Regions from separate parts of the Bacillus sp. HSf4 genome, predicted to be linked through region 1. Evidence: riboswitches for the same ligand, from Rfam matches in the RefSeq annotation. Region 1 holds a riboswitch; the other holds the start of a gene.

Region 1 (5,045 bases):
TTATCATCATGATCGATGATGGAATTGCGCTTCAGCCTGTTTAAACGGTCGTCATCTCCAGCAATCAGCTTTGAATACAGCTTCCCTGTCTCTTCTTTGTTATTTTCTATCAATAAATTGATTTCTTCCAAATAAGCAATTGCGTTCAGAACAGACCTTTTTTGTTTATTTTTAATGGAGCCGAGCCCTTCCGCTTCTAATTCATTCAAGACATTTTGAAATATCTCGAGCCTTTTGCGGCTCTCCATATCAAACTTCACTTGCATAAAATATAAATAAAAAAACAATGCATGCAGACAGGTCAGGCTCAATTTTCCAATGGAGGCATCCTTCTCTTGCTGCAGTTCTTCCTCCAATTCCTTCAGCAAAAAATCAAATTGCTTCTCCGTTTTATATGACAGCAATTCCACGTTCAGAAAATGCAGTTTTGCATACAGGCTATTGGTTAAAATCGACAATACAGCCAATCCGTCCGTAAATAACAATGTGACTGTCCCTATTACATATGAGAACATGCCAAAATATAAAGCATATTCATGATGAGGTATAAAGTTCAGAAAGATCCATCCCGTCAAGAAGCTTGTGAGTGGACCACCCAGCAGACCCGCGACGAATTTCCCCTTTTCTTTTTAATACGTTTTTTTGTTTTTAATGGATTTACCATATAAAAAAACTGCACCGCCAAAATATTTGTGTTTCCATCGAAATGTTATTTTCTTATTTTTAAACATGATGAATGGTCCGACTGCCAGCCATTGTACATGATGCCTGACGATGCATCCGAAAAGAACGTGCCCCAGCTCATGTACAACAATGCTGGCAATAGCTGCCACGAACACTGGACCTATTGTATGTATTAATGCAGTCATAATGTAATTCCTTTCTCCGCCCTTATTATGGTAATTGTAGCACACCCCGCCCTCGGGCAAAAAAGAAACCCTAGAGAGAGCTCTAGGATTATTTTTATTTGGCAGCCACGCTTATTTTCGATAGTTCAAACGCATCATGAAGCGCTTCAACAGCTTTCACCATGTCGCTGTCACTGATGACGGTGGAGACTTTGATCTCGGACGTGCTCACCATTTTGACCTGGATGTTCTTCTCTGCCAGCACCGCAAACATTTCCGCGGCTACGCCCGGGTTTGAGATCATGCCGGAGCCGACGATCGACACTTTGGCGAGCCTGTTTTCCGTCTCGATCTGTTCGTAGTCGAGCGCGTCTTTGTATTCTTCAAGCACTTCTACCGTTCTGGACAGGTCTTCCGTTTTCACTGAGAAAGAAATCGACGTTTTGCTTGTGGCTGTCACCGATTGAATGATGATGTCCACGTTGATGTTCTGTTTAGCGAGCGTTGTAAAAATCGTTGACAGCGTCGTCAGGCCGCTCGCCAGGCCGCATACGGTCACGCGTGTGATCTGATCTTCAAATGCAATTCCTCTTACGATTAAATTCTGCTCCATGGATGATTCCTCCTCGATTAATGTGCCTGCTTCTTTTTCCATGCTTGAGCGCACTTCCAGCGGCACCTGATAGTTCTTTGCAAATTCGACGGCTCGCGGGTGCAGGACGCCTGCTCCAAGGTTGGCAAGCTCAAGCATTTCATCATAGGAGATTCCGGCAAGCTTCCGCGCTGTTTTCACATAGCGGGGATCGGTTGTGAAAACCCCCGGTACATCGGTGTAAATATCGCATTTATCGGCTTTCAGGGCTGCTGCGAGGGCAACGGCTGTCGTATCTGATCCGCCTCTGCCGAGCGTTGTGATTTCGCCTTCCGCTGTCGTGCCCTGGAATCCGGCGACAACGGCGATTTTCCCTTCATTCAGGCGCTCTTTCAGCTTGTCTGTATCAATGTTCGTAATCCTTGCGTTACCGTGAATATTTTCGGTCTCGATGCCGGCCTGCCAGCCTGTATATGAAACCGCATCATACCCTTTTTCCTCTAAAGCCATTGTTAATAAAGAAATCGTCACCTGCTCTCCTGTGGAAAGCAGCATATCCATTTCCCGCCGGCTCGGCTGATCTGTGATTTCCCTGGCAAGTGCGACGAGGGAATCCGTCGATTTTCCCATGGCGGAAACAACGACGACGACGTCATGACCCCGCTTTTTTTCTTCGATGACCCGATTTGCGACATTCAAAATTTTTTCCACTGATCCGACGGAAGTTCCGCCAAATTTTTGGACGATGAGACCCATCAAATACCACCCTTTTTGTTTTCGTTCGTGCACGTTTATGTATGAAGAGGAAAGCCTTGATCTTCCGGCTTGTACGGTTTTAGCGTACAAAAAAAGCAATGAGAGAATTCCCTCATTGCTTGAATCAACAAAAACAGCCGATGATCTAAAACAACGAGATAGCTCTCCAAGAAAATGACTTTCTTGACAGCCCCACATTTGTTCAATGTAAAGCCAGCAGATAAAACGAATGGATTTTTACCCGCTTCGGCGACGCTCCCCTTTCAGCTTCCTTCTTTGAAATCCATCTTTCTCCGAAAGCCTACTCTTGAAGTTCGCACCTCTATCTTCACCATATAACACGATCTTATTATGAAATTAGTACAAATTCTATCAGATTCTTTTTAAAAATTCAACGTTATTTTTTCAAGGCCTCTATAATCAGCTGTGCGGTCTTCAGCGGAATTCCGGCACTGCGGATATCTTCGACAGTCGCTTCCTTCATTTTTTTGACGGAGCCAAAATGTTTTAACAGCAGCTTTTTCCGCTGCTCGCCGACACCCGGTATCCCGTCCAGCACCGATTGAAAAGCGCTTTTTCCCCTGAGCTGCCTGTGAAAGCTGATCGCAAACCGGTGCACTTCGTCCTGGATCCGCTGCAACAGGTAAAATTCCTGGCTGTTCCGTTCAAGCTGAACGATCTCAAGCGGATCACCGATCAAGAGGTTCGATGTTCTGTGCTTGTCGTCCTTCACCAAGCCGGCCACCGGGATGTCAAGGCCAAGTTCATTTTCAAGCACGTCGACCGCTGCTGAAACCTGCCCTTTTCCCCCGTCGATCAAAATCAAATCCGGGAGCGGCAGATTTTCTTTCAGCACCCTTGTATACCTTCTTTTAACGACCTCGCGCATTGAACCGTAGTCGTCAGGCCCTTCAACCGTCTTAATCTTATATTTCCGGTACTCTTTTTTATGCGGTTTTCCGTCGAGAAAGACGATCATGGCCGAAACCGGATCCGCTCCTTGAATATTCGAATTATCAAACGCCTCAATTCTATACGGCGTGTAGATGCCCAGCGCTTTGCCGAGCTTTTCAATCGCACCGATCGTCCGCTCTTCGTCGCGTTCGATGAGCAAAAACTTTTCTTTCAGGGCGAGCTTTGCGTTTTTATGGGCGAGAAGCAGGAGGTCTTTTTTCTGTCCCCTTTTCGGCTGGTGAACTTTCACGTCCAAAAGCTCCTCGATCATGTCCCTGTCTACGCTGTCGGGCACTAAAATTTCCTTCGGAAGGAAGTGATTGTTTTTCGAGTAGAACTGGCCGATGAATGTCAAAAATTCTTCATCCGCTTCCCTATACAGCGGAAACATGCTGACGTCTCTTTCAATCAGCTTCCCTTGCCTGATAAAAAAGACCTGTACACACATCCAGCCTTTATCATACGAATAGGCAAATACGTCGCGGTCGATCATATCGTTCATCGCCATTTTCTGCTTCTCCATCGTCGATTCGATGTGGGCAATCTGGTCGCGGTATTCCTTCGCCCGTTCAAACTGGAGGTTTTCAGATGCTTCGAGCATTTTGGCTTCAAGCTCTTTCTTGACTTCGTTATAGCCGCCTTTTAAAAAGCGTGTGATTTCTTCAGTGAGCTGCCTGTTTGTCTCTTCAGACACGTCATAGACACACGGTGCCAGGCATTGCCCGAGATGATAGTACAAACAGACGCGGTCGGGCAGCTTGGCGCATTTTCTGAGCGGGTAGAGACGGTCCAGCAGCTTTTTCGTTTCCCTTGCGGCCTGAACGTTTGGATAAGGACCGAAATAGCGGCCTTTATCTTTTTTGACTTTCCGCGTCACGATCAGCTTCGGATGGCGCTCATTGGTGATTTTGATAAACGGGTAGCTTTTATCGTCTTTCAGCATCACATTGTATTTCGGGTCGTACTTTTTGATTAAATTCATTTCCAGAATGAGAGCTTCGATGTTCGAGGATGTGACGATGTATTCAAAGTCTTCGATTTCGCTGACGAGCCGCTGTGTTTTTGCATCATGGGAGCCGCTGAAATAGGAGCGGACCCTGTTTTTTAAGATTTTCGCTTTCCCGACATAGATCACGGTCTCCTGCCGGTCTTTCATCAAGTAGCAGCCCGGCTGATCCGGAAGAAGGGCAAGCTTTTCTTTGATTGTTTTGTTCATCAAAAATCCTTCCTTATTTCGGCGTTTTTCTTCTTATAGTTTATCATGACCGACCACACGTTCGCTACAATTGGAGGAGTTGCTAAGAAAAAAGCGATCCCCTGGGAATCGCCTTTTCTCGTTCTATATTTTACAAATGCTTGTTGATCAGTTCTTCAAGCGCTTCTTTCGGTTTAAATCCGACAGATGTTTCAACCACTTCACCGTCTTTTAGTACGAGTAAAGTCGGGATGCTCATGACGCCGTATTTGCCGGCTGTTTCCTGGTTTTCGTCAACATCGATTTTGACGATTTTCAGTTTGTCTCCCATTTCTTGATCCAGCTCTTCAAGGACTGGCGCAATCATTTTGCAAGGTCCGCACCAAGGAGCCCAGAAGTCGGCAAGGACTACGCCTTCGCTTGTTTCAGTTGAAAAAGTTTGATCAGTTGCTTTTACGATAGCCATTCTTTCATTCCTCCAATTGTGAAATTATGCTTTTTAGTATAGCATCTCCCTTTGGTTCACGCTAACATAATGCTTGAATATACGTTTCCCCATCAGGCCGTGTTTTACACATGCACATATATCCCATTTTATTTGTCCGGCCGTCAAGATGTGCGATCAAAAAAGCCGGCGATCAGGCCGGCTTTTTTAAGTGCTGACACTCAGCTTTTTAAATTCTTCCGTCAAAAGCGGAAC
Region 2 (5,045 bases), 560 kb from region 1:
AAGCCATAGCAAGAGGGCCAAATCAAAGAAAAGAACGATGAACATCGGATTGAACAATTCCTGAAAACTGCTTCCAAGCCCCCCGAGGTTTTTCGCCTGAAACAGGACGGGAATCGTAATGAAATCAATGTAAAAGCCGTAAAAAATGCTGTTTGAGATGAGTATGCCCGTAAGGATGGTATTCGCTCCGATTAAAAACATGCGCTGTGCCTTTTCACGGAAAAAGAGGCTGATGCCGAATACAGGGATGAGAAAGCTAAGCGGGTTGATCAACAGAATCAGCTCCTGGAGCCAATTGTCAATTTGTAAATGAAACCCCAGCTTGTAAATGAAATATGTTTTCATCCACATGAAAAAAATCGATAAGCATAAAAACCATTGCTTTTTGAAGAATTGTTCTTTCATTTATAATAGCTCCTCGCGTATAGTCAAGCCCCTCAAACATTTCGCCTTAAAAATCAAATCCTTTTATCATGCCATCAAGGCGGCAATAAAATAACATGAAAGAACGGTGAGGGCTGCCATAACAGCCTGTTCAGCCTTTCCGCCTGTCTTGATGTAAAGCGGAAGGCGAAACTTGATGGAGGACGGAAAGAAAAGCTTGATGCCGTTTGTCGTTCCTGCATCGAGAAGTAAATGGCTGGCCATTCCCGCCGTCAGCCCGATCAGTATGCTCTGGTCTTTAAAATACAAATGAGCTGTGAATGCCGTCAGCAGCAAAAAGAGCAGGCTGTGTGTAAATGTCCGGTGTCCGAAAACAGAGCTGACCAGCGCAGATAAAATCGGAAGCTTTCTGCCGATTTTGCTTTTCGTATGGCAAATATCCGGTATCAATGCCCCGAGGACTCCGGAAGCGGTCATCCATACGGGATCAAATCCATAATAATAAGCGACAGCCGTACAAGAAGCGACTCCCCCCATGATGTGTGTTTTTCCTGTCATCTCGCTTCTCCTTTAAGACTGTATAACAAATTCCTAAAGAAAACTATATCAAGAGATCTAATGGTCATCAAGACTGATTCTGTCAACTTTCGGATGCGATTTTAAATTTTTGCAGCATAAAAACCCAAAATGTTCTGTGCCTTTGGTGCAATGCCTTCATTCGATTTGCTGAATAAATTTTTAAAGAAAGGTCAAATTAACAATGTATCACAATATTAAAGAGGTGATTCATGTGGGTTTTCTCTTCAATCATAAGGACAGAGAAAAAAGCAAAACAAAAGACCGCAATGCCGTTCAGGGAGCTCTTGAAGACGCTGGACAAGCGCTGCAAGGAGATCCTCTGCAACAAGCGGTCAACAAAAAGAAAAATAACCGATAACCATCTATAGATGAAAGGGCGGAGAATGCCTCCACCTTTTAGAGGCTGCCTGTAAAAAGGCGGCCCTTTCTATTCTTTCCATCAGTTCCCTTTGACAGATTAAAATTTCTCTGGTAACCTTCGGATGTGAATATGTGATAAATCCTCACTCTTAACTCTTAGTGAGGTAGAGGTTGCGCGGATGATGAGTCGCATGTGTGAGGCTGATGGGGCCTATGACCATATGCAAAAGGCATCAGCGCCGAAGCGTAAAGAAGCCATTCCTTCTTTATGCTGGGTCTGCATTGAATAAGTGCAGGACTGCCGCGGGTTTTTCCGCGGAGGGCTATCCGGGGATCAAGAGTGTATGTGAAGTAAAGCATGGACTTTTGTTCATGCTTTTTTTATTTTGAATGATCTCGCGGTCTGGTCCGGCATATTTTTTATAAAATGCTCGGAGGTTATATTTTATGGAACAGACAAAAAAATGGGGCTTCTGGCTTCTGACGGCATTTGTTGTCGGCAATATGGTCGGCTCGGGGATTTTTATGCTCCCTAGTACACTCGCCCAGACGGCAAGCCCGTTCGGCGTAACGGCGGCATGGCTTGTGACGGGTGCGGGAGTGCTCATGATCGCCCTTGTTTTCGGTCATTTATCGATCCGCCGTCCGGATTTGAAAGCCGGCCCGCAAAGCTATGCAAGAGCTTTATTCTCAGATCCTAAAAAAGGAAACGCCGCAGGCTTCACGATGGTATGGGGCTATTGGGTGGCAAGCTGGATCAGCAATGTGGCCATCATCACGAGCCTTGCCGGCTATTTGACTACGTTCCTGCCGATTTTGACGGACGGACGGGAGATGTTTGAGCTTGGCGGCCACACCGTGACGCTTGGACAGCTTATGACATTTATCGTTTGTACGATTCTCTTGTGGGGAACACATTTCATACTCGTCTCCAGTATAAACGGAGCTGGAAAGCTCAACTTTTTGGCGACCTTTTCGAAAGTGATGGGCTTTGTCCTGTTTATTGTTGCCGGATTATTCGTTTTTCAGGTGTCATTATTTGAATCATTTTATTTTCCGATTGAATCAGAAGGCAAAAGCATCGGACTCGGCGGACAGGTTCACAATGCGGCGATTTCCACGCTGTGGGCGTTTGTCGGGATCGAATCAGCTGTTATTTTATCAGGACGCGCATCCTCCCAGCGGGATGTCAAACGGGCGACGATTACCGGCCTTTTGATCGCCCTCGGCATTTATATGGTCATTACGTTAATTACAATGGGCATCATTCCGCATGATCAGCTGCAGGCTTCAGACAAACCGTTCGTTGATGTGCTTCATGCGATTATCGGCGGCTTTGGCAGCGTGGTGATGGCGGTCTTGGCGATCATTTCTTTATTCGGCTCCATGCTCGGCTGGATTTTGATCGGTTCCGAGGTTCCGTATCAGGCGGCAAAAGCCGGCGATTTCCCCGCATTTTTTGCGAAAACGAACAAAAAAGGAAGTCCGGTCAACTCTCTGATCATCACCAATCTGATGTCCCAGATCTTTATATTCTCAACGATTTCGGGAACGATCAGCCAGGCTTTCACGTTTTTGACAACGTCAGCGACTCTTGCGTATCTCGTCCCTTATCTCGTCGCAGCTGTTTTCAGTTTGAAGCTGATTATCAAAGGCGATACGTATGATGAGCTGAAAGGATCGCGAACAGGAGACGGCATCATCGCACTGGCCGCCCTTGGATATTCTCTATGGGTGATTGTGTCGGGGACTTCCGACTGGTTCACCTTTATTTTGGGAATCGGGCTGTTTTTTGTCGGGCTTGTGATCTATCCGTTCGTTCATAAAAAATTCAGTAATAGCCAGGCATCATAACCGCCGGGCCAGCCGTGTCTTGAAGCGGAAGACCGGCTGGCTTTTTTTTATTTTGCAAAATTTATGATGAAAAAATGTGCCTGAGGCTGTTATACTATACAGTGAAAATGATAATCGTTATCGATCGCGAATAGAATGAAAGGAATGGCATCGATTGAGGTCATACAGAAATATACATCATATCAACAGCGGGGACGAGCCCGACAATGAACAGCGTCCGCTGAGCCGTCCCCTTCTAGCTATTTCCGTCCTGATAAGCGGGATCGTCATTTTGCTGTTCGGCGCGGCATTGTCGGTTGCCCTTGGTGCGGCTGACATCAAGCTCGGCACGGTTTGGGATGCGCTGTTTCATTTCGATTCAAAAAATACGGCGCATCAAATTATCCAGGAACTCAGGCTGCCGAGAACGGTCGGCGCAGCGCTTGTCGGCGCCTGTCTGGCCGTTTCCGGGGCGGTGATGCAGGGGATGACGAGAAATCCGCTTGCATCTCCGGAAATCATGAGTGTCACCCAAGGGTCAACGTTTGCCATCGCCATCGCTTTTGCCTTTTTTCCGGGGGTCTCTTCGGTCGGGCTGATGATGTGGTCATTCGCCGGAGCCGGCTTTGGAGCCGCGATCGTATTTGCCGTCGGCATGTTTTCAAAAGGCGGTCTTACACCTGTGAAGCTGGCTTTGGCGGGGACGGCAGTGGGCACTTTCTTGAGCGCTTTCTCATCAGCCATCGGAATTCACTTTGATGTGGCGCGCGATATGAGCTTTTGGTACGCAGGCGGAATTGCGGGAACCAAATGGCTGAGCATCAAGCTCCTGCTGCCGGCAGCGGCGCTCGGTCTCGCGCTCGTCTTTTTCATCGCCCGTTCCATTACGGTGCTAAGCCTTGGGGAAGAATTGGCCAAAGGGCTTGGCCAATATACAAAAACGGTCAAGGCGCTCGGCATCATATCCGTCGTTTTGCTGACAGGCGCGGCTGTATCTGTGGCTGGAGCCATCGGCTTCATTGGACTGATCATTCCGCATATCACCCGCTTTTTAGTCGGTGTCGATTATCGCTGGATTATACCGTGTTCAGCGATATTGGGAGCGGTGTTGCTCATCTATGCCGATATTGCGGCAAGGATGGTCAATCCCCCATTTGAAACACCTGTCGGAGCGGTTACGGCGCTTGTCGGTGTACCGTTCTTTCTCTATCTGGCCCGCAGGGAAAAGAGGGGGCTCTAATGGAGACGATCAAGAAAAAAAGCAGCCGTGCGGCAGTGGTGATGCTGATCATGGCCGCACTGATCTTTGCAATATTTTTACTAAGCATGAATACGGGGGAAATACGTATAGCCCCGCTGGATGCCTTGAAAACGTTATTCGGCGGCGGAACACCGCAGGATGAACTTGTGCTGTTTGAATTCCGGCTGCCCCGGATGTTGCTCGCCATGCTGATCGGCGCAGGGATTGCCGCAGCCGGCGCCGTCTGGCAGGGTGTTTCCCAAAACGATCTGGCTGATCCGGGAATCTTGGGGATCAATGCCGGAGCGGGCTTTGCCGTTGTCGTGTTCATCTTCTTTTTCCAGGGCACAACCGACAACCTGCAGACAAGCACGATTTTTTCTTTGCCGATTTTTGCATTTTTGGGCGCCTGTGTCGCGGTCATCCTTGTCTATGTGCTGGCGTGGAAAAAGGGGCTTGACCCGGTGCGCCTTGTTTTGGTCGGAATCGGGGTCAATGCGGCGTTCAACGCGGCAATTTTGCTGCTGCAGCTGAAAATGGACCCGAATGATTTTATGCAGGCCGCTGTATGGCTGTCAGGAAACATCTGGAACGCAAATTGGAACTTTGTATCCGCCATCTTACCGTGGATTGCCGTACTGATCCCGTT

Evidence for each region. A riboswitch is a leader RNA that binds a small molecule or an ion and turns the genes downstream of it on or off. The one in region 1 is predicted to bind lysine.
Region 2: it holds a riboswitch for lysine, as region 1 does, so the genes downstream of both, P3X63_RS18565 (amino acid permease) here and P3X63_RS15580 (aspartate kinase) in region 1, are expected to answer to the same signal.

The regions. Positions count from the first base shown of each region.
Region 1 is NZ_CP120679.1:3,012,848-3,017,892, forward strand. It holds gene P3X63_RS15575 (hypothetical protein) at 1-485, opposite strand, end outside; gene P3X63_RS15580 (aspartate kinase) at 964-2,196, opposite strand; lysine riboswitch at 2,348-2,529, opposite strand; gene uvrC (excinuclease ABC subunit UvrC) at 2,594-4,366, opposite strand; gene trxA (thioredoxin) at 4,497-4,811, opposite strand; gene P3X63_RS15595 (electron transfer flavoprotein subunit alpha/FixB family protein) at 4,998-5,045, opposite strand, start outside.
Region 2 is NZ_CP120679.1:3,567,919-3,572,963, reverse strand. It holds gene P3X63_RS18580 (LTA synthase family protein) at 1-405, opposite strand, end outside; gene P3X63_RS18575 (metal-dependent hydrolase) at 472-942, opposite strand; gene sspJ (small acid-soluble spore protein SspJ) at 1,175-1,321, shown strand; lysine riboswitch at 1,481-1,657, shown strand; gene P3X63_RS18565 (amino acid permease) at 1,771-3,177, shown strand; gene P3X63_RS18560 (FecCD family ABC transporter permease) at 3,332-4,396, shown strand; gene P3X63_RS18555 (FecCD family ABC transporter permease) at 4,438-5,045, shown strand, end outside.